4 regions of the Robinsoniella sp. RHS genome follow, and region 1 is predicted to be linked to each of the others. Evidence: riboswitches for the same ligand, from Rfam matches in the RefSeq annotation. Region 1 holds a riboswitch; each other region holds the start of a gene.
The links. A riboswitch is a leader RNA that binds a small molecule or an ion and turns the genes downstream of it on or off. The one in region 1 is predicted to bind cobalamin.
Positions count from the first base shown of each region.

Region 2: another riboswitch for cobalamin. It lies ahead of RHS_RS16375 (ABC transporter substrate-binding protein); the one in region 1 lies ahead of RHS_RS20190 (ABC transporter substrate-binding protein).
Region 3: another riboswitch for cobalamin. It lies ahead of RHS_RS15685 (leucine-rich repeat domain-containing protein); the one in region 1 lies ahead of RHS_RS20190 (ABC transporter substrate-binding protein).
Region 4: another riboswitch for cobalamin. It lies ahead of RHS_RS08595 (energy-coupling factor ABC transporter permease); the one in region 1 lies ahead of RHS_RS20190 (ABC transporter substrate-binding protein).

Region 1 covers NZ_JNGB01000063.1:18,307-26,458, reverse strand. The annotation lists gene RHS_RS20215 (BlaI/MecI/CopY family transcriptional regulator) at 44-403, shown strand; gene RHS_RS31465 (M56 family metallopeptidase) at 415-2,220, shown strand; gene RHS_RS20205 (CGGC domain-containing protein) at 2,360-2,683, opposite strand; gene RHS_RS20200 (ABC transporter ATP-binding protein) at 2,701-3,471, opposite strand; gene RHS_RS20195 (iron ABC transporter permease) at 3,471-4,520, opposite strand; gene RHS_RS20190 (ABC transporter substrate-binding protein) at 4,590-5,765, opposite strand; cobalamin riboswitch at 6,083-6,268, opposite strand; gene RHS_RS20185 (uroporphyrinogen decarboxylase family protein) at 6,296-7,360, opposite strand; gene RHS_RS20180 (iron-containing alcohol dehydrogenase) at 7,400-8,152, opposite strand, start outside.
Region 2 covers NZ_JNGB01000035.1:22,635-30,786, reverse strand. The annotation lists gene RHS_RS16380 (iron ABC transporter permease) at 1-7, opposite strand, end outside; gene RHS_RS16375 (ABC transporter substrate-binding protein) at 26-1,177, opposite strand; cobalamin riboswitch at 1,294-1,485, opposite strand; gene RHS_RS16370 (LysR family transcriptional regulator) at 1,563-2,540, shown strand; gene RHS_RS16365 (HD-GYP domain-containing protein) at 2,529-3,155, opposite strand; gene RHS_RS16360 (LytTR family DNA-binding domain-containing protein) at 3,223-4,026, opposite strand; gene RHS_RS16355 (LytTR family DNA-binding domain-containing protein) at 4,031-4,756, opposite strand; gene RHS_RS16350 (GHKL domain-containing protein) at 4,785-5,858, opposite strand; gene RHS_RS16345 (V4R domain-containing protein) at 5,882-6,415, opposite strand; gene RHS_RS31200 (hypothetical protein) at 6,451-6,942, opposite strand; gene RHS_RS16335 (peptidylprolyl isomerase) at 6,961-7,920, opposite strand; gene srtB (class B sortase) at 7,960-8,152, opposite strand, start outside.
Region 3 covers NZ_JNGB01000032.1:89,895-98,046, forward strand. The annotation lists gene RHS_RS15655 (leucine-rich repeat protein) at 1-1,372, shown strand, start outside; gene RHS_RS15660 (HD domain-containing protein) at 1,637-2,131, shown strand; gene RHS_RS15665 (TIGR03943 family putative permease subunit) at 2,251-3,111, opposite strand; gene RHS_RS15670 (permease) at 3,112-4,698, opposite strand; gene RHS_RS15675 (GTP-binding protein) at 4,702-5,814, opposite strand; gene RHS_RS15680 (hypothetical protein) at 6,071-6,580, shown strand; cobalamin riboswitch at 6,846-7,046, shown strand; gene RHS_RS15685 (leucine-rich repeat domain-containing protein) at 7,174-8,016, shown strand.
Region 4 covers NZ_JNGB01000016.1:34,616-42,767, forward strand. The annotation lists gene hemC (hydroxymethylbilane synthase) at 1-874, opposite strand, end outside; gene hemA (glutamyl-tRNA reductase) at 888-2,117, opposite strand; cobalamin riboswitch at 2,865-3,049, shown strand; gene RHS_RS08595 (energy-coupling factor ABC transporter permease) at 3,199-3,960, shown strand; gene RHS_RS08600 (energy-coupling factor ABC transporter substrate-binding protein) at 3,950-4,288, shown strand; gene cbiQ (cobalt ECF transporter T component CbiQ) at 4,334-5,119, shown strand; partial or broken gene RHS_RS08610 (energy-coupling factor ABC transporter ATP-binding protein) at 5,132-5,731, shown strand; gene RHS_RS08615 (sirohydrochlorin cobaltochelatase) at 5,996-6,793, shown strand; gene RHS_RS08625 (EamA family transporter) at 7,369-8,152, shown strand, end outside.

The DNA.
Region 1 (8,152 bases):
ATAGTTAACTATTGTAGTAGTCACGTGAGAGGAGTATTTAGATATGGATATGAAACTTTTCGATTCAGAATTAAAAGTAATGGAGATTTTATGGAAGGAAGGTGATCTTTCCGCCGGACAACTAGCAAAAATGTTAAAAGATGAAACCGGCTGGAACAGAAACACAACTTATACCGTGATTAAAAAATGTATTGCAAAGGGAGCCATTGAACGTTATGAACCGAATTTTATGTGCCGCAGCATGATCAGCAGAGAACAGGCGCAGAATTATGAGACAACGGAATTAATTGATAAAATGTTCGACGGATCTAAGGAACAATTTTTTGCCGCATTTTTAAATGGTAAAAACCTCACAGATGATGAGGTTGAACAATTACGGCTTTTAGTCGAAAAGCTGAAATGAGGTGAATAAATATGAATGTTCTTCAGATGAGCATTTCAGGGGGATTATTGATTATCGGAATTATGGTTGTCCGGGCACTTTCCATCAACCGGATTTCAAAAAAGTTTTTTGTCTTACTGTGGGATATTGTTTTATTGCGGCTCCTTTTTCCATTTACTGTCACTTTTCAATTTATCACAACAAATTTATTTACATCAGTACCAAAACAAATAGACCAGGTTATTCAGCAGAGAGTTTCGGATCTTCCACTTATAAAAGGCACCCCCGGTACTTATCTTCCGGCTGGCGTGGGAGTTTCACAACAGGAAAATATTCCTGTTTTTCAAATCATATGGTTATCCGGCTTGATTGCATTATCCCTATTTTTTATGATTGCATACTATAGAGACTATCGGAAGCTGCGGGAAGCACTGCCCATAAAACACAATATATTCTTAAACCACTGGATGAAGGAAAAACAGCTTAAAAGAAAGGTTGTAATCCTGCTTTCAGACCGGGTAAATACACCGGTTACTTATGGTATTTTCTCGCCTAAAATTATACTTCCACGTACAATGGACCTGACTGACCACAAAGCACTTAGGTTTGTATTGGAGCATGAATTTGTCCATATAAAATGCCATGATAATCTCTGGAAGATCGTTGCACTGGCTGCCCTGTGTATCCATTGGTTTAATCCTATTGTCTGGATCATGCAGATTCTGTTTAACCGGGATCTGGAACTGTCCTGTGACGAAAAGGTGATAACGTCGGTGGGCGCAGAACAGCGGCAGGAATATGCCCTTACGCTGATTAATCTTGCCGGGAACAAATCCGGAATCTCCTTTCTGCACAGCAGTTTTGGTAAGAATGTAATCAAAGAAAGGATTGTGTCAATTATGAAATACAAAAAAACTTCTATAATAAGTTTTATATGCGTGATTGTATTAATCACCGCTGTATCCGTATTTTGGTTCATCTCACCGGACAATGATCAGATTCCTGCCTCTGCTTCCGAAAATGATAAACATACCGAAGAAGCCCAGGCAACCTCCGACAGCCAGAAAGAAACCGGAGGCAAAAGTGACCTGTCACAGACAGAAAACCAGAAAAAAATAATAACGCCGGCAGCCGATATGAAATCAAAAAAATCTGACCGGCAGAATCAAAAAATTACAGATTCCGAAAAGAAATCGGGGAATGAAAATAAAACGCCAAAAACACAACCCATGGAAACAGAAGCCATAACGGAAGCAAAAACAGAAACTAATCAGACGGTGCCCCCCGAAACCAGTTCGTATACCTCGTCTGGCTTTGTTACAAGAATTGAAGGCAGTACCATGTACTTACAGGAAGAGGGACATGGAGACAGCAAGGTTGCATATGAATTAATCAATGCCGTGATAAACATACCGGATGGTGTCAGAATGAATCAAACCGTTGAAGTCCATTACTATAAAAAAGACGGAAAAAATGTTGCCACAGAGGTAAACGGAGATGGTACGGGTACAAAACCGATAGATACCGGGGATTATTTTAGCGGCAGCTATGAGCTGGCAAAAGACGGCATGACAATTAAATTAAGCATCAGTTCTTATACGGACTGGTACACCTCAGCGCGGGGAAATGTCATGGGCACCATCATAAACAATGATGGGACGGAATCCGAATTTTATGGTGAGCTTATCATGACAGATACGGTTAACCAATATGACGTCACCACCGACAGTGGTCTGTCCTGCAGTTTCACCTTCTCTGGTGACACTTTAAACATTTCGTCTTCACCTGATACAATTTCGGGAGCCTATACGAAAACCAGTGCATACCGCCCTTCATAGCTTATCTGATATATAGCAAAGAGGATGCCGCAAACTATCAATCAACATGATATTTTGCGCATCCTCCATCATTTTGTATCATTTCTAACTCAATTATTTAAAACTCTATCATTTAAAACCTGCCATTAAAATCCCAAATCTAATGTGTCCCCCGTACAACTTCAATACCGCTTTCTGCTATCATATCCAGTATTCTGGAAATTACGGGACATTCCTTTCCATCCCGGTCTTTTGTACACACCCCTGCATGTACGGTCTGAATTCCTTCCTGCACAAGGCGCTGCAGTTTTTCCTGCATCCCTTTATCTGTTGCCGGATCGTTTTCGCAGCCGTTGCACCGCATAAAAACAGCAACCTCTGCTTCCTCTTTCGCGTAACGGGAAAATGATTTGCTGCGTGCATAAAACGCTTTCATACACGCTGCTCCTGTACATATTTCATTTGCCTTGAGGCAATTTAACATTCCTATTTTTTTCATAATTATTTTTTAAACCCCGGTCTGTATAAAATGTGTAAAAGCCCATCTTGATCTTTTAACAGTTCCACGTCTACCTCATAGACTTCTCTTATAAATTCTTTGGTCAGGACTTCTTCTGGTGTACCAAAAGCTACGATTTTTCCATCTTTCACAACAAATATTTTATCGCAGTACATGGCTGCAATATTGAGATCGTGAATTGCAGATACTACAGTCAGGTTTAAGGAGCGGACGATATCCATCAGCTGGAGCTGGTATTTAATATCCAGATGGTTAGTAGGTTCATCCAGAACAAGGCAGTTGGTTTTCTGTGCCAAAGCCCTTGCCAGAATGACTCTTTGCTGCTCACCGCCGGAAAGTGTTGAAAAACTTCTGTCCCGAAATTCTTTCATGCCTACCTTTTCAAGTGACTCCAATACAATGCCAAAATCATTCGCATTGTCTCTTTCCATTGCCTTTTTGTGAGGTGAACGCCCCATAAGGACAACATCCTGAACAGAAAAATCAAAATTATAATAATTGTGCTGTGCCACTACCGCCATTTCTCTTGCAGATTCTTTGACAGAGTAGGCTTGAATTGCTTTACCATTTAATTGCACTTCACCTGATTTCGGATGCAGCACACGGTAAATACATTTTAGAAGTGTACTTTTCCCGCTGCCATTGGGACCCAGGATACCGACAAATTCCTTATCTTTAATTTCTACACTCATCCCTTTTATGATCCGGGTACCTTCCAGAAATACTTCAAGATCTTTTGTACTTATTTCCATCAGTTATTTCCTCCAAACCCATATTTTTTACGAACCATCAAAAAGATGAAGCAAGGCGCACCAATCATGGATGTCAGAATGCCAATCGGCAACTCTGAGCCGTGTATGATAACACGGCATAATACATCTGCCCAGATCAGAAAAACCGCTCCCAGCAGCGCACTTAAAGGAATCAGTTTTTTATGGTCGGTACCAACAACCATGCGTACGATATGTGGAATAATCAGACCTACGAAACCGATCATTCCGGAACTGTATACTACAAATCCAATCATGGCTGAAGAAATCAACAGATATAACTGTCTCCATTTATGCAGATCTGTACCCAGGGTTACCGCAGCATCATCCCCTAAAAGCATCAGGTTCAAAGTGCGGTGCTGGGTCCAGAAAAACAGGGTTCCCAATAATATTACAGGTGCGATGAACAGCAGCTTTTCCCATTTTGCACCTGCCAGGCTTCCCATCATCCAGTAAGTGACGGTCTGGATTTTATCTTTGTCATTAACCAGATAGACGATGAAATTAGAAAATGCAGAGCAGACGGCACTTAATGCCATACCTGCTAAAAGCAGTTTTACAGAATTTGCCCGTCCTCCTATATTTGCTATCATCACCACTGCTACCGAGATGCCAAAAGCCCCCAGAAACGCCATAATCCCCACTGTATTTGCTCCGAAAGCAACTCCCACCCCCAGCATAATCGACAGAGTTGCACCAAGGGATGCACCGGATGAAATTCCCAGCACATAGGGATCCGCCAGCGGATTTTTCACAATCGCCTGCATAATTACGCCGCAGACGGAAAGCCCCATTCCCACCAGAAGTGCCAGCACCAGGCGGGGCATGCGGATAAACCATACCACGTCGTGAATTTTGCCGGAGCTCAGACTGGCTGCATCACCGATCCCAAAAAGTTTAAACATGACAATCTGATAAACCTCCCGGACGGTAATGCCAGTAGAGCCTATCGTGACCGCCGTCAGAATAGTAGCTGCCAATGCAGCCAGCAGCAAAATACATAGTGTGGCATAAGATGCCTTATTTTTCATGACTACCCCCTTGCGTACCGCAGCCGCTGCGATACGATTTTATTAAGGTAATTGCGGTTACTACCACTGTTAATCCTGATATAATTCCGGATACAGTGCCTTTCCAATCGCATTTAAGCCGTCAATTGTACGAATGCCGCTTGTATAAACATCGCTGAGATTCAGTGGGAATACCTGGCTGTCTTTTACTGCTTTCAGACTGCTGTAAGCCGGATTTTCCGTGATACTCTTTACCGCATCTGAACCTGCACCTTCTCCATATCCATCCATGTGGATCGTAAAAATAACATCCGGATCTAAATTTACAATATCCTCGGCGCTGATATCCTTTGCGGTATCCACCAGTTCTCCGCCCATTTTGGTTACCATATCCCCCGCCAGAGATGTTTTGTCGTAAATACTGATGGTGTCGCCGAGGAACTCTATAACCAGGACTTTTTTCTTCTCCTGGCCCTGTGTCGCTGTGGTTACCTTGTCTACGGACGCTTTCATTTCATCCACAAGTGCCTGGGCTTTGTCTTCTACATTAAAAATCTTTCCTACGGTCATAATATCCTGATATTCGTTGTCAACTGTTCTGTTTTCACTGATGTCATTGGAATTCAGCGCCATGTAGGTATTAACGCCATTCTCCTGCCAGTAATCCACGTCCCCCAGGGACTTGTCTGAAAAAGTGGATTTCCATGCCAGAATAAAGTCCGGTTCCAGCATAATGGCTGCTTCCTTGCTCATCGCTGCATTGGAATCCGTGAAATCATTAAATTCCTTATCTTTAATTTTGGCATAAGCCTCACGCAGAGACGGCGAAATATCATCTTCGCTCACTCCAATAATAGAAATAATATTATCTTCCAGCCCAAGTGCCAGCATTGTCTCAACGGAATTCTGCCATGCCGTAATTACTTTTTTCGGTGCTTCCGTAAAGGTCTCTTCCACTGGTTCTTTATTAAAATTGAAAGTACTGATTGTCACCGGATAATGGTCTGTCTCTGATTTTGATGCTGACTGCGCTGCTGTTTCAGATTCACCGGATACATCTGTAGAACCTTCTGAAGACTCTCCCGCTTTATTATCGGTCTGTGCCGCAGTCTCTGTCTCCGTTTTTGCCTCTGTTTTCGCCTCTGTAACAGCTTCTGTTTTTGCCTCTGTCTGCGCCTGCGTTGCTGCCGTACTATTTCCTGATCCACAGGCTGTCAATACTCCCATTAAGCCTGCCAGTGCGATAACTGCTAATTTCTTTTTCATCTGAATTTCTCCTTTGTTTTTATTTATACCACCGCATATCCCATATTTTAAAAAGAAAATACTTATCTGTTTTAAACAAAAAAAATGCCCGCGTAATCGCAGACATTTTGTTAAAAGCCACATAAAATATTCAGAAATCCGGGCAAACTTTATCTGATGGCCCTGACCGGAGTGTCTCTGAAAAATAATTGCACCATTCACCCCTCTTAACTGGACAGATCAGTCAGAGTTCTGTAGATACAAGCATTTTTCAGACACACTCAAAGAATATTGATGGACTTATTTCTCTGTATATGGAATGGATACTTTCTGCGGAAGATACCAACCCTATATTAAGCAGGTTTCCTGACTTATGGTTATAACGCAAAGACATGCCTTCTCACAAAAATGCAATGGCTCTCTATGGCTTTGCTCACCAATCACAGTGACCGGATCGTTTAGGATTCTACACCTAATTCCCTTTTACCCCACATGCAGCGGGCACTTAATATTTTATGCTTGTACATTCTACACCCTGTTTTGATATAAAGTCAACCGTTAATTGCAGTATTGATAACTTTTGTTCTTTCGTACATTCCAACATACCCCACAGTTTCTTCATACAACGCCCGAAGGCTTTCTAATTTCCAGTCTTCCGTTGACCCGTTCCCCATGGTAACCATTAAGCGTCCATCTTCCCGCCAATAGGCATCCAGAAGATACCTGACTTCCTCTCTCACCTCTTCCGGTGTTCCAAAAGGTATCGTCTGCTGCACATCGAATCCCGCAAGAATACAAATCTTGTCTCCGTATAAGGCTGCAATCCTTTTTTCATCCATGGTATATTTTTGTATGGGATGAATGACATCCAGCCCAATTTCAATAAACTCCGGAAGAAACAACTCAATGTTTCCGCAGGTATGAAGCCAGAAATGGGTACCAAGTTCATGGGCCTTCCCGAATATCTGCTGATAATAGGGTTTAAAGAATTCCCGGAAGATATCCAGTGAAAAAAACGGGGAGTTTTGTGTTCCCAGGTCATCTGAGACAAAGAATCCGTCGATTTTCATCTCCGTGCAGGCTCTCTCCATAATCCGTATATAGAAGTCCGTCAGTTTTTGATAGAGGCGGTGGATTTCATCGGGGTATAAATAAAAATCCATCAACGCATTTTCCATGCCCCGCAGCGACCAGTGGCGTTCAAATAATCCATACCACCATCTTGCCAGGGTATATCGTTCTCCGGAGGGCTTCTTCTCCGGGATCAGCCCAGGATACTCTGGATCCGGAAATGTCTCAAAGAATTTTTCTGCTTCCCCGCTCTCCCAGTCTTCAATTAAAATCCTGGCATCCCATCCTTTTTCCTCCATATCTTTCATATCTGTGCCTGCCCAGCGGTAATCCGGATCATCTGCCGGAGCATGAATCAGATCGGGAATGTTCAGAAACACATCCTCAATATCTCTTGGATAACCGGAAAGCCATGCTTCTCTTTCCTTTGTATTCCAGCCAAACACATTCTCTCCGATCCACAAATCATAGAGAATCGGCGGTCTGGATGCTGCTCCTCTGCCTTCAATTACGTCTTTTACTTGCTGCTTGCTTAAACAGTTCATCTGCCTTACACTCCTTTTCTTTCATGCAGGTGCCAGATTCTAATCCCGCTCATAGCAGGAAACCAGCAGCTCATACATTTCCTCAATGTCAGCCACTCTCGGGTTGTTCAGATAATCGCCCAGTACCTGTCCGCAGTCTGCAATCTCACGGATATCTTCCATGGTAACCCCAAGTTCTTTATAGCCAGTCCAGAGACCGATCTTTTTTAAGAAACGGTCTATTTCCTTACAGCATTTTGCCGCAGCTGTGTCTTCTGTTTCCGACTGGAGCCCGGGATTTAAAATTCTTCCTACTGCAGCAAATTTCTCCACTGCTGCGGGGTAAGTGTATCTGGTAAATGCGGGATAAAACGCAGCCAGTGCCTGTCCATGAGTCACCTGGGGACAGTGGCCTCCCACCTGCATGCCCAGTCCATGGGGCAGCGTTACACCGGCATTGGCGTTTGTCAATCCACCCAGGGTATCCGCCCATGCCATCCTGGAACGGGCTTCCATGTCATTCCCGTCTGCCAGCGCTTTGGGCAAATATTCCACAATGGCTGCTATGGCTTCCAATGCCATCCGTTCAACCATTGAACTGGTATTTATCGAGAGATATGCCTCAAAATTATGACAGAATGCATCGAACCCGGTTTGTGCTGTTACCGCTTTTGGCATACTCCTGGTCAGTTCCGGGTCTACAATTGCAATTTTGGGAAAAATATTCCGATGCCAGACTGCAGACTTATCCTTGTCTTTCGTCCGGGTAATCACAGCACATTGGGTCACCTGTGAACCCGTTCCTGCGGTTGT
Region 2 (8,152 bases), on a different contig from region 1:
ATTCCATAAGGTGCCTCTCCCGTTTCTATTTTACACTGTCTGCATTAGCCGCGTCACTCATGATCTGTGCCAAGTCCTCATCCGTTAATGTATATTGGAAATAATTAGTGAAATAATCTTTCACTTCTTGTTCTATATTGATATCGGAGAAAATATCCGGCTGTATTAACGTTGCCAGCCACATCATCATCAGAGGGGTTTCCACACCGGGAGCATCCCAGCGGTAAATTCCCAGGGGCGTCTTATACACTTTTTTATTGATTACGGCATTTACATTACTCCAGTCCTGACCGTCAATCTTATTCTCATATAAATCCTCAGGGACAAAATCATCAAACCAGCTCAATAAAATAATATCCGGGTTGATTTTTATTATTTCTTCCATGGTAATATCAGAGATATCGGCTGCCACATTATCTGCTCCTGCCAATTCCAACGCTTCTTTGATAAAATTATCATTTCCCTGCAGCTTTAATTCGGTATTCCTTAAATACAAAACCTTTGGCTTTTCAGCTCCGGCTGTCTTGTCCTGATAAGATTTGATACGGTCATAGGTGTTCCCATAGAGATCAATAAATTCCTGTGCCCTGTCTTCCTTGCCAAGCAGCTGTCCGATTGCCTTAAAACTGTTCTGCAGCTCCTCAACGGTTTCGTTTTTCACCATGACCGGAACTATTCCCAAATCCTTCAACTGCTTCGCTTCATCTGTCTGATAATCCCAGATGACTACAGCCTGTACGCCTGCCTTTACCATTTCTTCCATATTGATTGAAAAATCTTTCCCGATACTGGAAGTATCCAGTGTGCCGTAATGGCTGTCCAGCTTTTCAAAGAAATTACCGGTATATGCCTTCATAGCTCCTGGATTAATGGAAACCATTCGGTCAGAACTTCCGTCTATCGCATAGATAACGGACGACCAGGGCAGCGGCGTTACTGCAATTTTTGAAATATCTGCCGGCACCTTTACTACATTTCCTGCCGCATCCGTTACTTCCCGGACAGCTTCCTCTGCAGCGGTTCCCTGCGCCCCATTCGTTTCACCTGTTTTTGTTCCCGGCCCGCATCCGGCAAACAGTGACATACACATAGCCGCTGTCAGGATCACAGCTGCTGCCTTTTTACCAATTTTGCCTGTCAGTTTGCTTGTGCTGTTCTTTTGCATTTCCTTCTTCATGTTCTTATCCTCACTTTTCTAAATTAAAAAAATCCTTTTCCGAACATCAGAAAAGGATATGCAAAAAAGAGAGGTACTCCCCTTTGCTATACCCTCATTCAATGTTTCGTTAAATAAAGGGTTCCGGCAAAATATTCAAGTATCCTGGCTCGACTTCACTGCTGCAACAGACTTCCCGGAGTTTCCTCCAGTGTCATTTTTGTTACAGCTCCGTCCTACAGTGGCGGCACCGCGCCGGCTTCAGACCGGCTTCCATAAAATATTCTGCTTAAACTATTTTTAATATAACATATCAACTTTATTAATACAACCGCTTATCTAAAAGTATTTTTCTATTGCCTGCTATCAATTTTTTTGATAGTATAAACCAAAGGAGGATACGGTCATGACCTTACAGAACTTAAAATATATTATTGAAATATCTAATTACCAGTCATTTTCAAAAGCCGCTCAGGTATTGTTTGTCTCCCAATCCACACTTTCTACAGCCGTAAAAGAAATAGAACAGGATCTGGGGATTACACTGTTTCACCGCACCAACCGCGGCATAACCCTGACTTATGACGGAGAAGATTTTATCCGGTATGCAAAGGAAATCGTTGGACAGACACAGTATCTGGAACAGCGCTATCGAGCCAGAAATTCTATCCCAATGCGCTTTTCTGTATCTTCCCAGCATCTTCCTTTCGCTATTCGGGCATTTACCCGGTTTTTATCAGAACTGGATTTTAATACCTATGATATGGCAATACGGGAATGTGATACAAATTCCGTGATCCATGATGTTTCCAGCAGCAAAAGCGAACTGGGCATTTTGGCAATACAGGAATCCAACCTTCGTACACTTCAGACATTATTAACTTCCTATGATATTGAGTTCCATGAAATTGCCCTGATGCAGAATTACGTATTCTTCCGTAACGGCCATCCCCTTTCCGGAAAATCCCGGATCACATTAAAAGACCTGGAGGATTTCCCTTTTGTCACCTATGATCAGGAGACAAAAACCTCACACTTCACAGAAGAGCCTTTATTTTTTAACATTTTGAATAAAAATGTCCATGTCTGTGACCGCTGTACTAAGATTGCCTTGGTGCGAAAAACGGATTGTTTCAGCATAGGACCCGATTTAACCAACAGCAATGCCGATACTTTCCACAAAGGCATGGGTGAAATCCTTGCCAAACCGCTCCAGGAGGAAATTAGCAGGCTGCATCTTGGCTACATCAAGAAAAAAGGTCATAACAAAACCACTCTGGGAGAAAAATATCTGGATTTTCTGCTGGAAGACGTGGCACTGATTCAGAATGCGTCTGTGAAACTGACAGATCAAATTTCCCCGGTTAAATCCTCAGATACATAAAACCGCATCTTCTTGTTTCTGATAGGATAAAAACAATTTTGCCAGCAGGGGATCGAACTGGCTCCCTGCATTACGCTCTATTTCATTGCAGGCATATTCCTTTGAAATGTCTTTGTTATAGGGACGGCAGCTTATCATGGCATCATAACTGTCTGCTATTGCACAGATTCTTGCCGCTACAGGGATTTTCTTTCCTTTCAGGCCTTTCGGATAACCCTGACCATCCCAGCGCTCATGATGGTACTCCGCCATTGCCCATACTGTCTGCCGATATTTATGATGTGATTCCTTTAACAAGCTGATCGCAATATCTCCGCCATACAGCGCGTGCCAGTAAATCATAGAGCGTTCTTTTTCCGTAAGCAGATCTTTTTTGCACAGTACTTCTTTCGGTACCAATATCTTACCGGCATCATGATAAAGTGCACCCAGTCTTATGCCTTCCAGACAAATCTGTGCGATTTCATCCGGATAGATCTGTTCTTCATTGGATTTCTTAAAAAGCTGGCAGGCATTCTTTGCTGTAAAACTCTGATGAATATAGACCTCTCTTGGCAGATTTTGATACAATCTTAATATAATTTTCTGCATTGTATTTATTGTTAGTGTTTGCATGCGTTTCCCTCCTTTACCGCTCATTTCAAAACAGAAAGCCTGCTTTACCGGCTTTCTATTGTTATGATCAGATCAGTATATTCTTTTCCTGATCCATCATCCGTTCTACAAGTTCCTGTTTATATTTTCGGGCAATAGGAATTGATTCTCCGGTGTTTAAAAACAATTCATTTTTATCTAAATAATCTACATATTTCAGATTCACAATATATCCTCTGTGAGTCCTCATAAATGTGTCATCTTTTATTTTCTCTTCAATATTTTTTAAACTGTCATAAAAAAGAATCTCTCTCTTATCCCTGCATGTTATACTAATCATACGGTGGTCCACTTTCAGATATACGATAAGTTCTAATTGAACACGCTGTATTTTCCCATTGCTGATAAATTGCAGGGAGTTCTTCTTGCTTCTCACAATCTCCCAAAAACATTTTTTCATAACCAATTCAAATTTCTTATGAGTAACCTCATTTTCGATAAAATAGTAGAATGGATTCACTTCATAAGATTCTATAATATCTTGTTTCTGATTGCCCAGAAAAAGAATCTGGGCCTGGCATTGATCTTCACGAAAAGCCCTTGCGATTTCTATTCCTTTCATCCTTCCTGGCTCCCATCCAATCACTAAAATATCTACTTCCTGCATCCAGTCATCTTTACAGAAAACTGCTTCTTTTCCATTTTCATATACAAGAAAATTTGTCTGATATCCATACTTGTGTGCTACATACCGGATCAGGCTCTCATAAACCTGCAGCAGGTAAAAGGATGCATTGCATAATAAAATATATAGTGTCTTCTCATCCGCAGATATACCGGAATCTGACATATCTTTCATGGTCACCATCCTGCTTTCTGTTTCGTTAATCATAATATTAATTCCAACTATCCGGATTTATCTGTAAAATTTCTTTTTTTACTGCAAGACTATTCTTTGTACTCAGCGGAACCATGTCCCCGGAATACATTTCCAGTTTATTTTTCATGATATTTTTCACATATTTTAAGTTTACAATATAAGACCTGCTGGTTCTTAAAAATCCCTTGTTTCTAATCTTATCTTCAATTATTTCCATATTCGCAATAAATTCAAACACATCTTTTTGCATATGTATGATGATATTTCTCCCGTAAACTTCCATAAACTGAATATCATCCAGCTGGATTCTCTTCATCACACTGCCTTTTTTACATAATATTCCGTCTTTAATTTTTTCTTTCTTACGTCCCATTACCTGAAGGAACACATCTTCCAGTTTTTTTGAGTATTCACTTTTCATTAAATAGTAGAAGGGAAAAGTATCATACGCATCTACCGCAAATTCTTTGCTGGAGGTTAGGTAAATAATTTCTCCTTTATATCCTTTTTCTCTCAGCATCCTTGAAGTCTCCACACCATTCATCCTGTCCATAATTATATCCATAAAAATAATATCTATATGGCTTTCTGAAAATATTTCAAAATAATCAATGACTTCCTCACCACTGGTAAATAACTTAATGTAAACATCAAGATTGTATTTTTCAGCAATTTTCTTCAAACATGCTTCATATTTTTCCAAGATTACGGTATTATCATCGCATAAACAAATATTTACCATAATATCACTCCCTGTCTCTTTTAAATATTTAAACAGCCTGGCTCATAATATCGCAAAGCAGTATCTGCATAATAAATATTCCTTTTTCGGTAGTCAGTTCCATGATGCCGTCATAACGCTGTACTGTTTTTTCTATATTCTTTAATCCAAATCCATGATACTCTTTTCTTTTTTTGGTAGTTTCAAACCCGCTGCCATTGACTTCGATGGTTCCCTGCATTGCGTTTTCTATTTTAATTTTCAGCAGGCTCCCCGCACAGTATGCAACTACATGGATATATCTTTTACTTTCTTCTACCTTTTCACATGCTTCAATGGCATTATCCAAAGCATTTCCAAAAATTGCACACCAATCTGCCGGCTGTATGTTCAGTTCTTTCTTCAATTTCAGATCCATTGTCAACCGGATATTTTTTTCTTTTGCTATCTGGGCTTTTTCTGATATAAGGGCATCTAATATGTAATTATCCGTATGTACAATCTTTTCATTGTGGTATACCTGTTTTGAGATCCCTTTCAGATACTCTTTTGCCTTTTCTGTATTGCCGTCTTCTAACAGGCTTCCCAGGCATAATAAATGATTTTTTATATCGTGCTGGTATGCCCTTATTTCCTGATTCATGTTCACGATTGACTTATAATGCCTTACCTGGTTTTCCATCTCATGTTCCAGAAGCTGTTTTTCTGTTTCCAGAATCTGCTTCTCCATCTCCGCATTTCGTCTTGCTATCTCAGCGCGTTTTCTCAGCTGATCCACCATCATTTTAAATGCTTCCGAAAACTCTCCCAGATACTGGATCTGGATATCAAAATTTCCTTTTGCCACCTGCTTGGTCTGCCATGTAATATGGCTAAGTTTCGATTGTAAATCTTTTAAAGGCCCAAGGAGCGGATTTTGTCTTTCCATCTGCCGGTCCAGCACCCCATCTGACATTTCACAGATATATTCATACATGTCCAATATAGATTTCCCCAAAAACAGTAATGATTGGGAAAATTCCCTGTACGGCGGGTCGAACTGCTCCGGATCCAGATAAGCCGAGGGATGGTCATAGAGAACATGATTTACATAATTCTGCATCCGTTCTATATTTTTATCCATAAACGTCACCTGTTTTCATGATCTTAATTGCTGCCTTCCACAGCCTCAAACCTGCAGACACGATCCCCCTTTGCCCAGCAGTCTATTTCTGTAACCGTGTAGGAATTCCCCGTATATTTTTCCAAAATGCCATCCAGAAATCCCTCATCATAGTTACAAACTGCCATCCCCAGTATCGGAAGTCCGGAACAGTCCACATCTTCACTGATAGTAAATACCGCCTTGCGTTTTTTGTCATCAAAGGATTCCATTCTCAGAATCCCTATTTTAAAATCGGAAAGAGTTTTTTGCAGGTGGATCAGAAATGTATCCATATCCAGCGATAGATCCAGCACTTTTTCTGCAAATTCCATACCGGCTTTTTTACCGCAGATCCTCAGGATCTGAACTGTTTTTTCTATCCCATACTGCTGCTCCAATGTATCCCTCATACTGTACATAAATAAACGATAGACAATTACGGGCATCTCCGGCCCCAGGTTTTTTCTTCCTGTCTCCACATCTCCCAGAACATCGAGAGAATATATATTTTGTTTTTTGCTTTCATATTTTTGCATATCTGTCATCTCTTTTCATTATATTTAACTTTTCTTCAGCTTTTCACAGTGATTATCATTCCTGCTTCCACTGCCCCTACCACCTCTTCCGTCTCCTGATCCAGAACAGAAAAGACAGCTGTTGCCGGGTATTCTCCTTTGTCCAGATGGCCTGATAATCTGGCAAAGCGGATCCGCTCACCCGGACTTAATATCTTGGATGCATATATTTCTTTATCAGACTCATCCAGTGTTATTTTCACAGACATCTTGTAGGGATTCTCTGCCGGATTTGTAATCATAACCTCTCCCTTTTCATCTGCACTTTCAAACTGAGGATGCGCCAATATCTGAAACCGGAAATTTTCCGTATCCGCCTTCTTTTGCAGGTCTTCTATTACAGGTACCCCTGTTTTTGCATTCTGATCCAGTTTGTAACCTTCATATATGTGAAATCCACCTGCCAGACACACGATTATACACACTCCGCCCCACAATACCCCCTTTTTCCATCTGCGCACACCCATCTGCTCATGTTTTCTCTGCATGTACCGGTACCTCCTTTACTACAGATTATCTTTTATCTCAATGCTGTTAACCACCAGCTCTTGCTTTGGTTTTTTTACTGCGTCTACATGAACCTTAGAAAGATCTTCGGCTACATTCAGGCCTTTGATCACCTGACCGAATACGGTACTCTTATAATCCAGATAGTAAGCTCCGCCAATCTTCATATAAGTATCTAATGCTGTCTGGTATCTCTGCAAAACGTTTTCCGGTACGCCTTCTGTACCAATTGATTGTATCTTCTGATTTAACTGGTCTTCGTATTCTTTAATTTCTTCTTCACTCATTTTGCTTTCTTTGTTTTTTTCATTTAATTCCAACGTACCATCCTGAACCAGTTCATTCATGTACAAATTTGCAGAAACTAACTTTTGGTCTTCCGGTATCTCCTGGTTTACTATGAAATAAAACTGGCTTTTTTCCGCATCCGTTTTGCCTCCCGCCATAGCCAGCGCACCTGGAAAATGGTGAAGGCCGTCATCATATTCTTTTGCCGGAGACTTTTCCGCACCAGTCATTTCTCCGGCAGTCATTTCTCCATTAGTTTTTTCTCCAGCAGTTTTTTCTCCAGCAGTCATTTCTCCATCAGTTTTTTCTTCATCGGTTTTTTCTTCATCGGTTCCTTTTGTTCCCGCCTGTATGGTATTATCTTTATCAATGTAGTCAAACGGGCTGCCATTGTAATATCCCTGTTCTGCCAGGCTTATAAAATACGCAACCGTTTCCGGTGCCTGATCAGGATAGAGGATCACGGTTATATCTCCGGCTGTAGTATGGAAAATGGCATAAGGTCCATCACTCTTCGCCGTTTGGGGATTCTCTCCTGCATCTGTGGCTTCAATCGGAAACGTTTCTGATATGTCCGCACTTTTCATTACATAGTTTTGATTGGTGCTGCAGCCTTCCAGTACTGCCATTGCCATAACGGCGCATATTGTAAATAATATTTGTTTCTTCATGCTTCATCTCCTAAGTATACGACCCTGTTTGTACAGAACTTACTTCACTTCCGTCAGTTTTCCAAACACCGCATACCGGGCATTGGAAAATTCATAAGAACAGGTACACAGAATCAGAATTCTGTCATTCTTTGCCGGTGTAATGTTGCTGGAAAAGGTGGATTTACGGATGATCTCCTGAATCCATTCTTTTTTATCTTTACCCGATTGGAAGCTCAAAGGGAATCCCTCG
Region 3 (8,152 bases), on a different contig from region 1:
AAGCAATATCTATGAAGATTGTATTAATTTAACAGAAATATCCCGATTACCGGACTCAGTTAGAATTATGAAAGGGGCTTTAAAAAATTGTAAGAGCCTCAATAAAATAGAAAATTTACCGGTACAATTAGTGGATATGGGTGAAGCATTTAGCGGTTGTGAAAAGTTAGTGCAGGTACCGGACATTCCCAAAGGAGTAACCGAGCTAGACAATACATTTAGTAAATGTTCTTCTTTAAAGGAAATGCCAAAGCTTCCTGCTGGTTTGAAAAGTTTGGATGGTACTTTTTCAGAATGTACAAGTCTGGTAACGAGCGGTTCTATTCCTGGTGGAGTAACTGAGATGAATGGTACTTTCTATGGTTGTGCTTCTTTAACGAAGGCTCCTAAATTACCGGAAGGATTGAAATCTATCGCTAATTTATTTTTTGACTGCAGTAAATTGGAAGAATCACCTTTAATACCGGATAGTGTCATCAATATGTATGGAGCGTTTTCTTATTGTCAATCTTTAAAAAGAGCACCAAAGCTTCCTTCCAAATTAAAAAATATGGGAAGTGCATTTTCAGGATGTTTGAAGATTACTAAGGCACCTGATATACCCGAGACAGTAGAGAATATGGCCTGGGCATTTACCAATTGTCGTAGTTTGAAGGGAAGCATGACCATCTATTCGCCCTTTGAGAAGGATCGCATTAATGATGATGGCGAGTCGTCACATGGCCCATATACAAGCTGTTTTGACAATACGGCAGAAGATAGCACGGGGTTAACTGTAAATTATGGTCCAAAGTGTAAAAAGATCGATAATATCATTAAAGAAGGGGCCTATCATAATAAAAAAGTAAAAAAAGGCCAGCTTGTGCTTCAGGTAAAATTCAAAGCAAATGGCGGAACCACAGAAAAATCCTATAAAAATGTTTACTATAAAAAGAAATATGGTAAGCTTCCCACTCCACAAAGGGCAAAATACAGCTTTAGTGGATGGTATACAAAAAAAAGCGGCGGTACAAAGATCACATCATCATCAAAGATCACTGGAAAGAAGAATATCACTCTCTATGCTCATTGGAAAAAAGTAACGGTAGGTAAAGTATCTTCTGTTTCCTTAAAAAATACCAAAGCAAATAGAGTGACAGTAAATACAAAGGCAGTATCGGGTGCTAAGGGATATCTGATTACATATGCAAGGAATTCTTCTTTCACAAAAGATAAAAAGGCTCTCTTCACCTCATATGTCAATAAGAATATAAACAAACTTCAGAAGAATAAGAATTATTTTATAAAAGTCAGGGCATACAAATTAGACTCTGCCGGTAAAAAAATCTATGGTAAGTACAGCAGTGTCAAAAAGATCAAAATTACGAAGTAAAAAGGACTCTGTTATCAGGTTCCATTCAGCCCCGCCGAGCTGCCAAAGCTCGGCGGGGCTTTTCGTGGGGTGTGTACAGGTCTTGATAGAATTATGAGAATGGTAGAAATTCTGTAAGAAAATTATAAGGAATTCTACATTGCATTTTTATACAACCGTGCTATACTAATAAAGACAGAAAATTTAGTTGTTCATAGAGTTTTAATATTATCGGATTTGAGGCTTTATGGACGAATGGTAATTCCAAAGGGGGAGTCATCACAAATGGCAGCCGAAAAAAGAATGGATCCAAAAGATGAGCAGCAGTTTTTGGATCTTGTGAAAGAAATAGTAGAAAATCCAAAGTACACAAAGTTAAAAGAATATATACAGCACGGAGAAACAACCGTTTATGAGCACAGTCTGGCTGTCGCTTATTTAAGCTATTGGATCGCACTGAAATATGGCTGGCAGGTTCAGGTTAAGGAATTGATCCGGGGGGCACTTCTACACGATTATTTTTTATATGACTGGCATGAGAAGAGCGCAGACCACCGTTTTCATGGATTTACACATCCGGGCAGGGCGCTGAAAAATGCCTGTTTGGAATTTGATCTGACCCAGATCGAAAAAGATGTGATCAGAAAACATATGTTTCCACTCACACCGATTCCGCCCCGATACCGTGAGACAGCTATTGTTTGTATGGCGGATAAGATCTGTTCCGTGTATGAAACTTTCCATATGACATTATTTGGGGAATTGTATCCCGTTTCTTAATTGAAAATGTATCACTCAGCACGTTTTTCAAATATAGACAGCAGCCGGAATAACAGGCTGCTGTCTATATTTTTTTGCCTTTAAAGATTTTCCAACGCTTACTTCTGTTTTGTTTATCATTATACAAATGGATAAACATATCCTTCAACCGGTTCTGTGGGAGTAATCTTCGTAACCTGGATCTGGGGCTCTTTCAGAGTCTTATCGTTATATTGATATTCCCCGATCGAAAGTGTACCTTCCACTGTCACCCAGGATTCGCTTTCAAGTTCGGAAGCCTTGTCATAGATACACCGGACACCAGTAGGTGATAAATCAGCAATACAGCAGGTCATTGCCAGCCGTGAAACAATGAATTCGTTTTTCTTTGGTACTTTGAAGGCATTCATGACGAACCCTGTCATAGTGATTGTGTAGCCTTCATACTGTATGCCATTTGAATCCATCTCGGCAAGCCATAATGCAAAATCTTCGTTAGAAACGGTGATTTTCTTGTTCTGAACATCCAATCCAGGCAGGTGAGAAGCATCATCCGCTGTATTGGTGTCATTCTGAACAGCGGCAGAACTGGGATTATCAATACGCGATGTTGCAGAAGAAGGCTCTGCTCCTTTGTCAGTTGATTGGCTGCTCGCGGACAGATTACTCGCGGACAGGCTGCTTCCTGGACTGTAATTATCCGTGATATCGGAAAGTTCCATAGGGGAGTGAGGCAGTAAAACCATCAAAATAGGGATTGCCAGGACAAGGCAATGCATGGAGCGTGCTTTGTATTGGGGCTGAAGCAGGCGAAATACTCCAGCCAGAGCCCATATCCCCATCACAACAGCGGAAAAATAAAGATATGGTTTCATCCTGGGAGTCACATAGGAGAGGTATTTCTGACTTCTGATCAGATAGACCAGCAGACCGGAAAAGAATCCGCAGCACAGGCATTCCAGAAAAATCTGTGGATTGAATGTTTTTACCTTTATCTGCATTTATATCCCTCCTAATTGATAAAATAAGAACACAACAGCAAAACAAACGAAAAATGAAGTAACCAGCAAGCGAATGATAAATCGTTTTGAAAAACCTGCGGAAAGCATCAACATATTTTTAATGTCCATCATCGGACCAAATATAAGAAAACCCATAATAGCCATCATAGAAAACTGGGCAGAAAAACTGCGCGCAACAATAGCATCGGAGGAGGAGCACAGGGAAAGAACAAATGCCATCGCCATCATAATCATGGCAGATACTGCATTTCCCGCTTTATTCTGCGCATTTATGAACAGATCCGTACCGAATCCCTGAAAGACGGAAGCAACAAAAGATCCGAGAATCAGATATTTCCCCACATCAAAAAATTCAACCTGTGCGTGGCGGATAAACCACTCCATTTTAGTACGCAGACCAGATTCGGAACTGGTTCCCGGGTAACATCCGCAGCTGCACATCACACCATCAAATCTACCGGTGGGTAATACCTGTCCTTTTGAAGGGCAGGCTGCAAAACTTAGCCCGATCACTACAGCAGCAAAGCTGCCCATACCCACACGTCCCGCTACAACTGCCAGATCTCCTCCAAATGCATAATAGGTGGATAAAATAGCTACCGGATTAATAACCGGAGCGGCCAGCATAAATGTAACAGCGGCAGGAAGGGGTACACCCTTTCGTACCAGGCTTCTGAAGATGGGAATGGAAGCACAGTCACATACGGGAAGACAAAATCCGCCCACCAGGGCAAGCAGCATTCCTCCGGCAAGAGACTTTGGAAACCGCTTTTCAATCCAGTCTCCGGGGACGAAAATCTGGAGCAAGGAAGAAAGGAGCACACCCAGAAGCAGAAATGGAATTGCCTGCAGTATAATGCCCAAAAATACATTTATAATCGTATTTGTGGATAAAGAAAGCTGATCCAGAACTGGTTTCGTTAAAAAATATGCCGCTGCCAGAAAAAGCAATGATCTGAAAAAGGAGTAAAGCGGCGAGGGCTTTTTCTCCAAAACCCTTTTATATAAGTTTTCCGGATACGTATCTTTTAGTTTAAAAATAGGGACACCGGGATTTATCTTTTTTATCATATGGCGCATTCTCTGATACACAGCCTTACCGTAACTTGTCTGGGCAGTGCGCAGGATAACGGCATCACTGTTTGCAATTTGTTCCGGCAGTGAGTTCCCGGTTCTGCCTAGAGTTTCTTCTAAACCTGGGGCATCTGCAATGTGAATGACTTTTTGTATTCTGCAATTGCGCAGCAAAGGACTCAGGAAAAACTCCTGTAAAAGGGAAAAAGATGTTACCCCATTCCATTCTATCCAGATCTCATCCGGAGTCTGATTTTTCACACATTTATATATGGTTTTTATAATCGCATCCGGCTGTCCTTCCAGTTCTTTTTTGGAAAAACAACGGCTGGTGCAATAATCTGATGATCCGTGAAATTTTTCCTCGCCGGATTCAAACTGCAGCAATAAAGTCTGGATATCGCTCCGGTCATCCCGATTTAGCATGGCATTTAGAAAAGAGGTTTTTCCGGCATATAAGAATCCGGTAACAACATAAACAGGAATCATCATGGCCTAGTTCCCATCAAACAGGAAGGCTAATTCATCTTGTTTCAGCCCCCGTCCTATAATACACAACATGTCACCACTGGAAGAACACTCCTTCATCTGTACGCTCCCTGGCACATACTGAACATTCAGATATCCGCCTGCAGTGTGGACAATTCCTTTGGCACGCAAAACAGTTCCGGATGTGTTTCTTTCCATCTGCCACAGACGTCTCTGTAAATCAGTAGTGTTGAATACCTTTGCGGTATGTATCGTCACCGTGTCAAAAACCTCTTCTGCTGAATGGCTGCTGACGCAGCTACCGGAAACATGATCAGAATTCTGGGTATGGCTGCAGCTGCAACTGCAACCGCAACCGCAGGAAACTAGGTCAGAGTTCTGCTGGGTATGGCCGCAGTCACAGGAATCTTGTCCTTCATCTTGTTCGGTATGGTTGTCACAGTAAAGTGGTTTAAGTTGTCTTTTCAGTTCAGGATTATCGATGCAGTGGCATTTGGCCAAATAATCCTTCTCAGATATCATAGATTGATCATTTCGATAGAGATTCAGAAGCCGGGCTGTATTGATTTTCATCCAGGGTTCAGAAAGTATTTTTGCATCTGGGTTCAATCTGCTGACCAGTTGGAACGCACTTTTTACTTTGCCCGGATAATCTTCTGCCCAACTAAGCAGTATTGTATCTGCATTTATTATCTGATCCTCAAAAAACTCACCAAAATTCTCAAGATAAATGGCACATCGCTTCACATCAGCAACCGTAATTTTTTGCTTGATCTGCGCAAGAGAACGGATCTGTGGATTTGCGCAGAACTTTGTAATATCAGATAATTTTCCAACACCGGAAGGTTCAATCAGGATAATATCCGGATGAAATTGATCCAGAAGGTCTTTCATGGCTTTTACAAAATCGCCGGAAAGACTGCAGCAAATGCAGCCTGCGTTCATTTCTTTTACCTGTACATTTCCATCTCTTAGCAGAGCCGCATCTACGCTGATATCCCCAAAATCATTTTCAATCAGAGCTGCCTTCTTACCTTGGAATCCTTCTTTTAGCAGTTTTTGAATCAATGTAGTTTTGCCGGCTCCTAAAAATCCTGAAACAATATATATATCGGTCATCGTTCTCCTCCTTTTTTCTGCTTCCTTGAAACCGGTACAGGCCAGTTTCTCTGTTATCATATATATTACCTGGGAAATTTATTTATTCATGGATGTTTAAAACTAATATCGTGAGGTTTTCATGACATAAAAAAGTCTTTTCAATACACTGAATATAATGTATCTCTGGTTCTAGGTTATAATATTTATCCCGGACATGGAACGAAATTAGTAAAGTGCCGGAAAGGTAAAGAGAATACTTCAGGAGGAAAAGGAAATGGAAAGAAATTTGGACCCATACGGAACCGGAACCCAGTTTAACTATAAGCAAAGCGTGCAGCCGGTTGAAGAAAAGAAAGAAAATATTATAGCAGGTATAGTAGGAGCATTTTTGGGAACTCTCATTGGTTTGTTATGTATCGTAGTAGTGGACCAGCTTGGATATATGGCATCTATCTCAGGTGTAGTGATGGGTGTGTGTGCGATAAAAGGATATCAGATGCTGGCCGGAAAGATGAGCTTGAAAGGAATAGTTATATCATCTGTTTTTATGATCTGCGTAGTCTATGTGAGCCAGCAGCTCAGTTGGGCAATAGATGCGGCAGATGTACTAAATATAGATGTTTTCAGTGCGTTCCGCCTTATTCCGGTCATGATCAGGCAAGGAGCTATAGACGGGGGGATTTACATAAAGGATCTCTGCATGTTATATGCTTTTACTGTATTAGGAGCAGTACCCACTATATGGAATACGATTAAAACAGTTACGAATAGAAATACTTTGTAAAATAATACTTAACTTCACACCCCTGGCTGCCGTAATGGCAGTCAGGGGTGCAGGAATATGTAATGAGATTGATTCCGTCTACCGGGTATGCTGAACGTAGAAATGCGGCAAGGACCAATCATCAGCTGATAGAACTTAAGCCGGGTGAGAAAAAAAGGTAACTTTGGAATTGGGGGTGAACGAGCTCTAAAAAGCTCTAAAAGAACTTTCCATGGCCAAAAACATTTGACTTTTAAATGTGTTTGAGATATTATGGTAAAATAAGAAGAAATTTAAGGATTGCGGTCATATTCCACAGATGATGTGGGATAAAATGTTAAAAGGGAAGCCGGTGAAAGACCGGCACAGTCACCTCTACTGTAACGTGGACGAAGAAACAGGATGCCATTGATATTGAAAAATATTGAGAAGGCGTTTCTGAGGATGAAGCGAAGTCAGGATACCTGCCGTAATGCCCAGCTTACTTTATTTCCGGGATGAGGAAATGAGTTTATTTTTGTGCAAAAATTTATATGTTATGAAAAGCCTTTCAGTCTATGTACAGAAGGGCTTTCTTTTTTAAAAGAGGGATACAAAGGAAAAGGGAGAGTAAAATGGGAAGTCAAGTACTTATTTATAAGGGAGGAAATGTCGGCTTTCGAGTATTTGGCATGCGGGAAGGAAAACAGTGCGCAGATAAAAATCTGAGTATTGGAACAATTTTTGATGAAGTTTCAGATCAGGCACTTCGTAATAAAATACGTCTGAAAACGGCAGATCTTTCTCCGAATATAAAGAAAATCGGGAAAAGAAGCTTTTACGGATGTACTTCATTATATAAAGTCAGCTTTGGAAATCTGGAAGTGGTGCAGGAAGAAGCATTTTGCGGATGCTCAAAATTAAAGGAAATATATTTTCCAGCTAGTACAAAGTCAATCAGAGATGGAGCTTTTAAAGAGTGTAAACGTCTTGAGTCAGTCACATTTGAACCAAGCAGGGTGAATTTTATCATACCAAGAGAATCATTTTATCAATGTCAGAATCTCACAAAACTTATACTGCCAAGCAAAATAAACCGTATTGAAGAACGAGCGTTTTATAAATGTATGAATTTATCAAAACTGCATTTTCCGGTTACATTAGAATCTATTGGTCGTGAGGCGTTCTATCAGACGGGCTTTACGATGCTGAAGCTTCCCCGTAACCTGAGGGTCTTAGAAGACAGCGCATTTTTTAAGTGCAATCAGTTAGAGTATGTGTTATTGCCGGAATCCCTAAAGAAGATTGGCAAATGGGTATTTCATGGATGTAACCGGCTGAAAATACTGGAGATCCATCATGATCCGGATGAAATTGGGGATTGGATTATTAATAAAAGTGCTGTTATACGATGTAAAAGGGGTAGTAGAATGGATGAATACTGTGATAAATTTGGGTTTACACGGGAATACTGCTAAATATTGTAAAAAAATTACAAATAGTATAAAAATATTACATAAAAACACTTGTATAATAGTATAGAATACTTATTATATTCAAGATATTGGAGAACTATGTTCTTAATGATTTGAAATATAACTCTATATCATTTAT
Region 4 (8,152 bases), on a different contig from region 1:
GCTCCCGCAATTCCCTTGCCAAAGCTGCTCCCGCTTTCGCGGCATTTGAGACAGTCTCTACTTTGCTGCCCTTGAGATAAGTATTTGATTCTTCATCATAATAAAGCCCTGTCAGGGTAATTTTTCCTTCTTTTACAACTGCATGTGCTGCTACCGGAGAACTGCATCCCCCGTTTAATTCTCTTACAAAAGCCCGTTCTGCCTCTGCTGCGTAACCGGCTTGTTCATCTGCATAATCTTTTAAAAATCCGTAGTCTTCTCCGGCTCTTCCCTGAATTGCCAGGATCCCCTGACCTGCTGCAGGCATCATCTCCTCCGGCTCAAAATACCGGCTGATACGCTCTTCCAATCCCAGCCTCTTAAGACCGGCTGCTGCCAGAAGAAGTGCACTGTATTCTCCATCATCCAGTTTTTTCAGGCGCGTCAGAACATTCCCACGTACGGTCTTAAACTGCGCATTTGGAAATATTTCTTTCATCTGCAGGATTCTGCGCAGGCTGGAACATCCTATCGGAAGAGAAGAATCCCACTGCGCAGCGCCTTTTGGCAGTACCAGCACATCTCTTGGATCTTCCCTTTTCGAATAAGCTACGATTGGCAGTTCATCCGGCACTTCCATCGGCATGTCTTTTAAACTGTGAACAGACATATCACTTCTTCGATCCAAAAGCGCTTTGTCCAGTTCTTTTACGAATAAACCTTTGCCGCCGATTTTATCCAGGGTTTTATCCAGAATAATATCCCCCGTGGTCTTCATCGTCAGCATTTCCACTTCTATTTCCGGATGGTTATTTTTGATATGCTCCATAACCATCTCCGTCTGTATTACAGCAAGCCTGCTCTCCCTGCTGCCGATACATATACTTCTGCCCATATTACTTTCCCCTCTAGCTTTCATATACTTTATTTAATCCTTCCACACATTCCCGGAAGGTTTCTTTACTTACTTCATCCCGCAGTCCGAACATCATTTTATTCACCACTTTCCCTGCCGCAGACTCAATGCTTTCCTGTAAACTAGTCTGAATATCCCGCTCCACCGGCAGATCTTTTAAAATCTTCTGGATGCGTAGCTTCAAATCAATTACGGCACTGTTCCTGATATCCTGAATTTTGGGAATCATGTCCCTGCATTCATACCATTCAAAAAATTCATTGATCTGACCCTGCAGAATCATTCTGGCATCTTCGATATTCTTTTTTAATTTATCATTCTGCATATCTATATGAAAATAATCAATATCATATAACTTTATATGGGGAAGCTCTCTGGCCGACGGCTCAATATCCCTTGGTACTGCCAGATCAATCAGCACCATATCATGACAGACGTCCGCCTCCCTGACACAATGTTCTTTTAGTGTATAGTTAGGACTTGCTGTTGCGCTGACGACATAGTCACACTCTCCAAACAGGGACATACGTTCTCCGTAATCAATTCTCCTGCAGCCATGTGGAATTTCTACGATACCGCTGCGATACTGCCTTACGGTAACCGTTACATCAGCACCTTCCTGACACATTACCGTGGCCGTCAGCTTTCCCATCTCGCCATTCCCAATGACCATGCATTTCTTACCACGAAATGTATATCCTTCCTTTTTCAATACTTCTATCGCCTGATGAATCACGGATTGGTTAGCAGTAGACATCGTCACATTGGTTTTCACCTTTTTTGCTGCTGTAACCGCCATGCGGAACAATATTTCAAGGACATTATCGGTGGCATAGTGTTCTCTGGCAAAAGAAAGCGCATCCTTTACCTGGGTTATGATCTGGTCTTCGCCTAAAATTTTGGATTTCAGCCCGCAGGATACCTCGAACAAATGCCGTACCGCCTCCTCTTCCCGACGCTCCACAAAGTATTCCCGGTACAACTCCTTAGGCACCTGGCGTATCTCACACAAAATCTCATACAAAGAACCTTTAAAATCTTCCAGGCAGCTCACCCATAATTCCATTCGGTTACAGGTAGAAATAATAATACTCCCCTGTATGCCTTCAATTTTTTTCAGTTCCCCGAAAGCCTGGGCGGTACTCTTTTTTGTAAAAGAAAAAATTGTCCGTACATCCAATACTGCCCTGCTGTGGTCAATACCTATCATCTGAATCCCCATAAAACATTCCTCAACATTCTTTTTCTTAAGTCTTTCATACTAATTTTCTAACAATTTGTAATTGAATAGTAACAATCTTTAATCATCATAGCACAACATTTTACAAAATCAAACAATAAATTTAAAAATATACAATCCTTTTCGTACCTTTTTCTATATAAAACAGGATACAAAATCCCGTAAAATTCCTCATGGATAAATAGCCGTACAGGAAAACCGGTACGGCCACTTTTTCTTAACCGCCTATCATAAAAATGATAAGCATTTGATTCATCGCTTGTCCCTCCCTTCTGACTTTCAAAATACAGCGGTTATATTTAAGAAAAGCACATCCTGATTTATGAATTAACATACATGCATACAAATATTGTTTTAGAATTGAATTCAATTTTGGCAAATTGGAAATATTCGTAGAGAAATCTACTTGATTTATGATCTTTGACTGCCCTGTGGGCAGGTGATTCGTGGTGTAGGATATGGTTTCTTTCCGCTTGTGGTTTATTATATCACATATTTTTCATAATTGCAATAGTTTTATTTTTATACATCTCATATTGCATATTTATTGTTTATTCTGCGGTATGTTGCTTTTAAGCAGACATATATCGGTGCATAACCATACAACAAAAAGTGGCAGACATTTACTGCGCAGCTTCATCGTATTTTTTCTTCATTTTACTGGCTTTATCTGCCGGAAAAGTCAAGATATTTTATTGACTTTTATAACTGTACATGGTAAAATTTTGTCATAATTGAATATCGACAGGTGCTGCTTTATAAGCAGAGAATAGGAAAGTCGGGTGAAATGCCCGCACGGTCGCGCCGCTGTATAGGAATAGTATTCGTTCATAATGTCACTGTTAGAGAATGGGAAGACGAACTGATATGTTAACGCCTGAGTCAGAAGACCTGCCTGCGATAAGAGATTTACACATAGTTACGAACGATGGCTAGGTGTGCCCAGATTATTTTGTCGATGTCCATAGATATCTATGCCCGTCTTCAAGATTTTCTGACCATACGCCTATCTTCTAAACTAATTTGAAGATCAGGCGATTTTTTTATGTAGGAGGAAAGAAGAATGAGTTTGAAACAAAGAAAACTGGTTGTTTTAGCCGGCGCATTTGCATTAGCTTTTGGTATTGCTCCTGTTGCTAATGCAATGCACATTATGGAGGGGTACCTCGCACCTACATACTGTATTATCTGGGGTGTGTTATGTGTTCCTTTTTTAGTAGCAGGATTTTTTTCCATTAAAAAAACCCTTGCTGAACACCGCAAAGTGTTAGTAATCCTTGCGATTGCAGGCGCATTTGCATTTGTATTATCATCTTTAAAGATTCCATCCGTAACAGGAAGCAGTTCTCATCCAACCGGAACAGGACTGGGAGCTATCTTATTTGGACCAAGCGCTATGAGTATCATTGGTATCATCGTCTTATTATTCCAGGCGATTCTGCTGGCACATGGCGGCCTTACCACATTAGGCGCCAATACTTTTTCTATGGCAATCGCAGGTCCTTTCCTGGCATTTGGTATCTACAAACTGTGCCGGAAGTTTAACGTAAATAAATTGGTATCCGTATTCCTGGCAGCATGCCTTGGAGATTTATTTACTTATATGATTACATCCTTCCAGCTGGCAATTGCGTACCCTTCGGAGGTTGGCGGATTTATGGCTTCCCTTACGAAGTTCATGGGTATTTTCGCTGTTACTCAGGTTCCACTTGCTATTATCGAAGGTATTATTACAGCTGTCGTTATGATTGGTCTGGAATCTTATGCCAAATCTGAATTAACAGATCTTGGTTATTTCAAAGGAGGTGTGGTTAATGGGCGGTAAAGGAAAAACAGTCATTATCCTGCTTTTAATCTGTGTATTGATCGCCGTAGTACCTCTGGCATTAAATAAGGACTCAGAATTCGGCGGTGCTGATGGCGCTGCTGAAGAAGCAATCACTCAGATTGACCCTAATTATCAGCCTTGGGCATCTCCTCTTTTAGAGCCACCGGGCGGAGAAACAGAAAGTCTTCTCTTCTGTCTGCAGGCTGCTCTTGGCGCGGGTGTATTCGGTTATTGCATCGGTATGCTGCGTGAACGCACAAAGCATGCAAAAAAAAGAGAAGAGAGAAAAGGAACTTTGAGTAAAGCAAAAAAGGCCAAAGCTTAAATTACTGGGTTCTCCTAAATACTACATATTGGGAAGGTTAATAAAATGATTATCATCGATAAGCTATGTTATACTTCAAAATTAAGGTACACAAATGCTTCAGTTAAAACAGCTCTTGCAATAATTACACTTCTGTTTTGTGTAATAGATCGTTCGATTGCACTTTCTGTCTGCATTTTATTTGCAATGGGATATCTCACCATACACGTTGGCGGGATATCCCCTTCCCATTATATCAGGCTGATGCGAATACCGCTTATCTTTTTATTTTTAAGCACCATCGCCATTATTATCAACTTTTCAAAAACCCCACTCTCAGCATTTGCTATTCCGGTGGGGAATATCTTTATCACAAGCAGCCGGTCTTCCCTGCTATTTGCGGCACAGTTGATTCTTACTGCTTTGGCAAGTGTTTCCTGTTTGTATTTTTTATCCCTTTCCACACCCATTACAGACATTCTGACGGTTTTTCGTAAAATCCATTGTCCTGAACTATTAATAGAGCTGATGCTGCTCATTTACCGGTTTATTTTCGTATTATTAGATATTGCCGATTCCCTGACCTGTGCACAGCGCTCCCGTCTTGGAAATGTAAATTTAAAAACATCCTGCAGATCTATGGGCAACCTGATCTCAGCATTATTTATCCGTGCTTTCAAAAAATCTTCCTTTTTATTTGATGCAATGGAGTCCCGCTGTTATGACGGTACAATCCATGTACTGGAAGAAAATTATCCTGCAAAGAAAAAACATATTATTTATTTGATCGTATTTGAACTGACTTTGATTATCATATCCGTGATACTGCGTATCTGCGGATTACATATATAGAGGAGAAAACTTATGAATGATATTATCCTTAAAGCTGAAAACGTATGTTATGCCTATGAAGATGGCAATCAGGCATTGAAAGGAATCAACCTTGAAATTCGAAAAGGAAGAAAAATCGCATTTATGGGGGCAAATGGTTCCGGTAAATCCACTTTTTTTCTGTGTCTGAACGGCATACACCGCCCGCAAAGCGGAACAATGTACTTCTATGGATCGCCCTATGACTACAGCCGCAAAGGCCTGTTAAGTCTTCGAAGTAAGGTAGGCATCGTATTTCAGGATCCGGATAATCAGCTGTTCTCCGCCAGCGTATACCAGGAAATATCTTTTGGCATCCTGAATCTAGGTGTTGATGAGCAAACCGCTAAAAAAGAAGTGGAAGAAGTTATTGACCACCTTGAGATCACCCCTTTTCGCAGCAAGCCTACCCATGCGTTAAGCGGCGGTCAGAAAAAACAGGTTTCGATTGCAGACATTCTGGTTATGCACCCGGATGTTATTATATTTGACGAACCGGCTGCTGCACTTGACCCCAAACATACGACTCTGGTTAACCAGATCATCGATAAATTAACCAATCAGGGAATTACGGTCATTATTTCCACCCACGATGTGGATTTTGCACTAAAATGGGCTGATGACGTGGTGTTGTTTAAAGATGGTACTGTTTATATGGAAGGCGCTCCGGAAGAAGTCTTCGTCAATAAATCCATCCTTCACCAGACGAATCTGGAACAGCCGGCTGCAATTCAGCTATTTGAAAGCCTATGTAAGAAGGGAGTTCTTCTCCCCTCTCTCCCACTGCCAAAAAGCCTATCCACACTGGAAGGCTATATTGAAAAAATAAGTACAAAACCACACTATGGAGGAACGAAATTGGAAGACACGAACAAAAAACAAGCAATTCTGGTAGTTAGCTTCGGAACCAGCTATGATGAAACCAGGAAAGTAACCATTGATGCTATTGAAAATTCTATCCAGGCTGCTTTTCCGGAATTTAAAATTTACCGTGCCTGGACAAGTAAAATGATTTTAGCGAAGATTAAAAAAAGGGATGGCATCCACATCAACAATGTAAAAGAAGCCATGGAACAGATGAAAGCAGACGGGATTACCGATGTTGTCGTTCAGCCCACTCATGTAATCAACGGAATTGAAAATGATCTGATGCAGGAAGATGCTCTGTCTTACCAGGAATCATTTCATTCCATACGGTTTGGGAATCCGCTTCTTACTACGGAAGAAGATAATCAGACTGTGATACAGGCGATTGCAGGTGAATTCTCTTCTCTTTCCGAAGATGAAGTACTGGTTATGATGGGACACGGAACAACACATTATGCCAATGCTATCTATGCCGCTCTGGATTATGCATTTAAGGATTATGGACATCAAAATATATACCTGGGTACTGTGGAAGCCTATCCTTCCATGTCTTCTATCTTAAAAATGATTGCGGCAAAGAGACCGAAAAAAGTTGTTTTGGCACCATTCATGATCGTGGCAGGTGATCATGCCAGAAATGATATGGCAGGTGATGATCCTGAATCCTGGTACTGCCAGTTAAAAGAAGCCGGCTATACCGTTGAATGTGTATTAAAAGGCCTGGGCGAATATGCAAGTATCCGGGATTTATTTATCAATCATATTATGATGACTTTAAATGAAAAATAGACAAGGTACAATTTGGGTTTAGCTGATTAAGACGCTTTGTAGATGTAGGTAGTGTACGGAAAGATGGGTTTGGGAGGCGTATAGCAGAGCTGAGCATTTACTTACCTTCCCGGTGTGCTTTTTGGCGGATACAATTCGACTAGTACTGCATTGCAAAATGCAGTACTTCTCCCATCGGATTGTAAGCGGGCAGTGAGCTGCGAAATGCATCAGGATTTCGGAGCGAATGCCCGCGTGCCGCCAAAAAGTGCTCCGGGAAGGTTAGGAAATGCCAGTTCTGCGGTAAGCCTTCCAAACCAATGTCCTGGTCCGTCCCCTTCTCTTTCCGTACACTACCTACATCTACAAAGCGTCCCCTTCTCACCTAAACCCCAACATTGCTTCCTTATCTAAAGGATGTTTTAATTCCCCAGAATTCAGGAGAATTAAAACATCCTTTGTTTATCATTTAGATAGGTACAAATAATAGGGTGGATGCTAAAATTTATATTCCAGACCCTTGTATTCATTGTGCTGCGGTGCTATAATATACATATCCCCCCATAGGGGATATGTATAGAAAGGATGTGCCGATTATGAAAATAAAAATTAAAAAACATATTGCTGTATTAAGCGCAATTGCTGCGGCTGTTCTTTATTCCATAAGTTCTCCGATTTCTAAACTTCTGTTATCGGAAATACCGCCTGCACTCATGGCATCCCTGCTCTATCTGGGCGCCGGGATTGGTATGGCATCCATTAACCTGATTCAGAAAAAGGTTGTTCCCATATCGAAAGACACGCCCTTTATAAAACGGGATTTTCCTTATATTGCAGGTATGATTTTATTAGATATTGCGGCTCCATTTTTATTAATGACGGGGTTGTCGAAAGCCTCCGCCGCCAATGTATCTCTTTTAAATAATTTTGAGATTGTAGCCACTTCCCTGATCGCTTTTACCTTATTCCGGGAAAAAATCACAGGTCGCCTCTGGTTCGGTATCGGATTGATTACTCTCTCCAGCCTGATTTTATCTCTTCCTGAACCGGGAAGCCTTTCTTTCTCCTATAGCTCTCTTTTTGTACTGGGAGCGTGTGTATGCTGGGGATTTGAAAATAATTGTACCCGTATGCTTTCGAAAAACAGCCCGCTGAAAGTTGTAATCCTCAAAGGTTTTGGTTCCGGTACAGGTTCGTTACTGCTTTCTTTTCTGCTTCATGAAAATGGTATCCCTGCCCTTTATATTTTCTTCACCCTAATTTTAGGTTTTGTGTCATATGGCTTAAGTATATTCTGCTATGTATATGCCCAAAGAAGCCTGGGAGCGGCAAAAACCAGCGCCTATTACTCTATTTCGCCATTTATCGGAGTATTCCTTT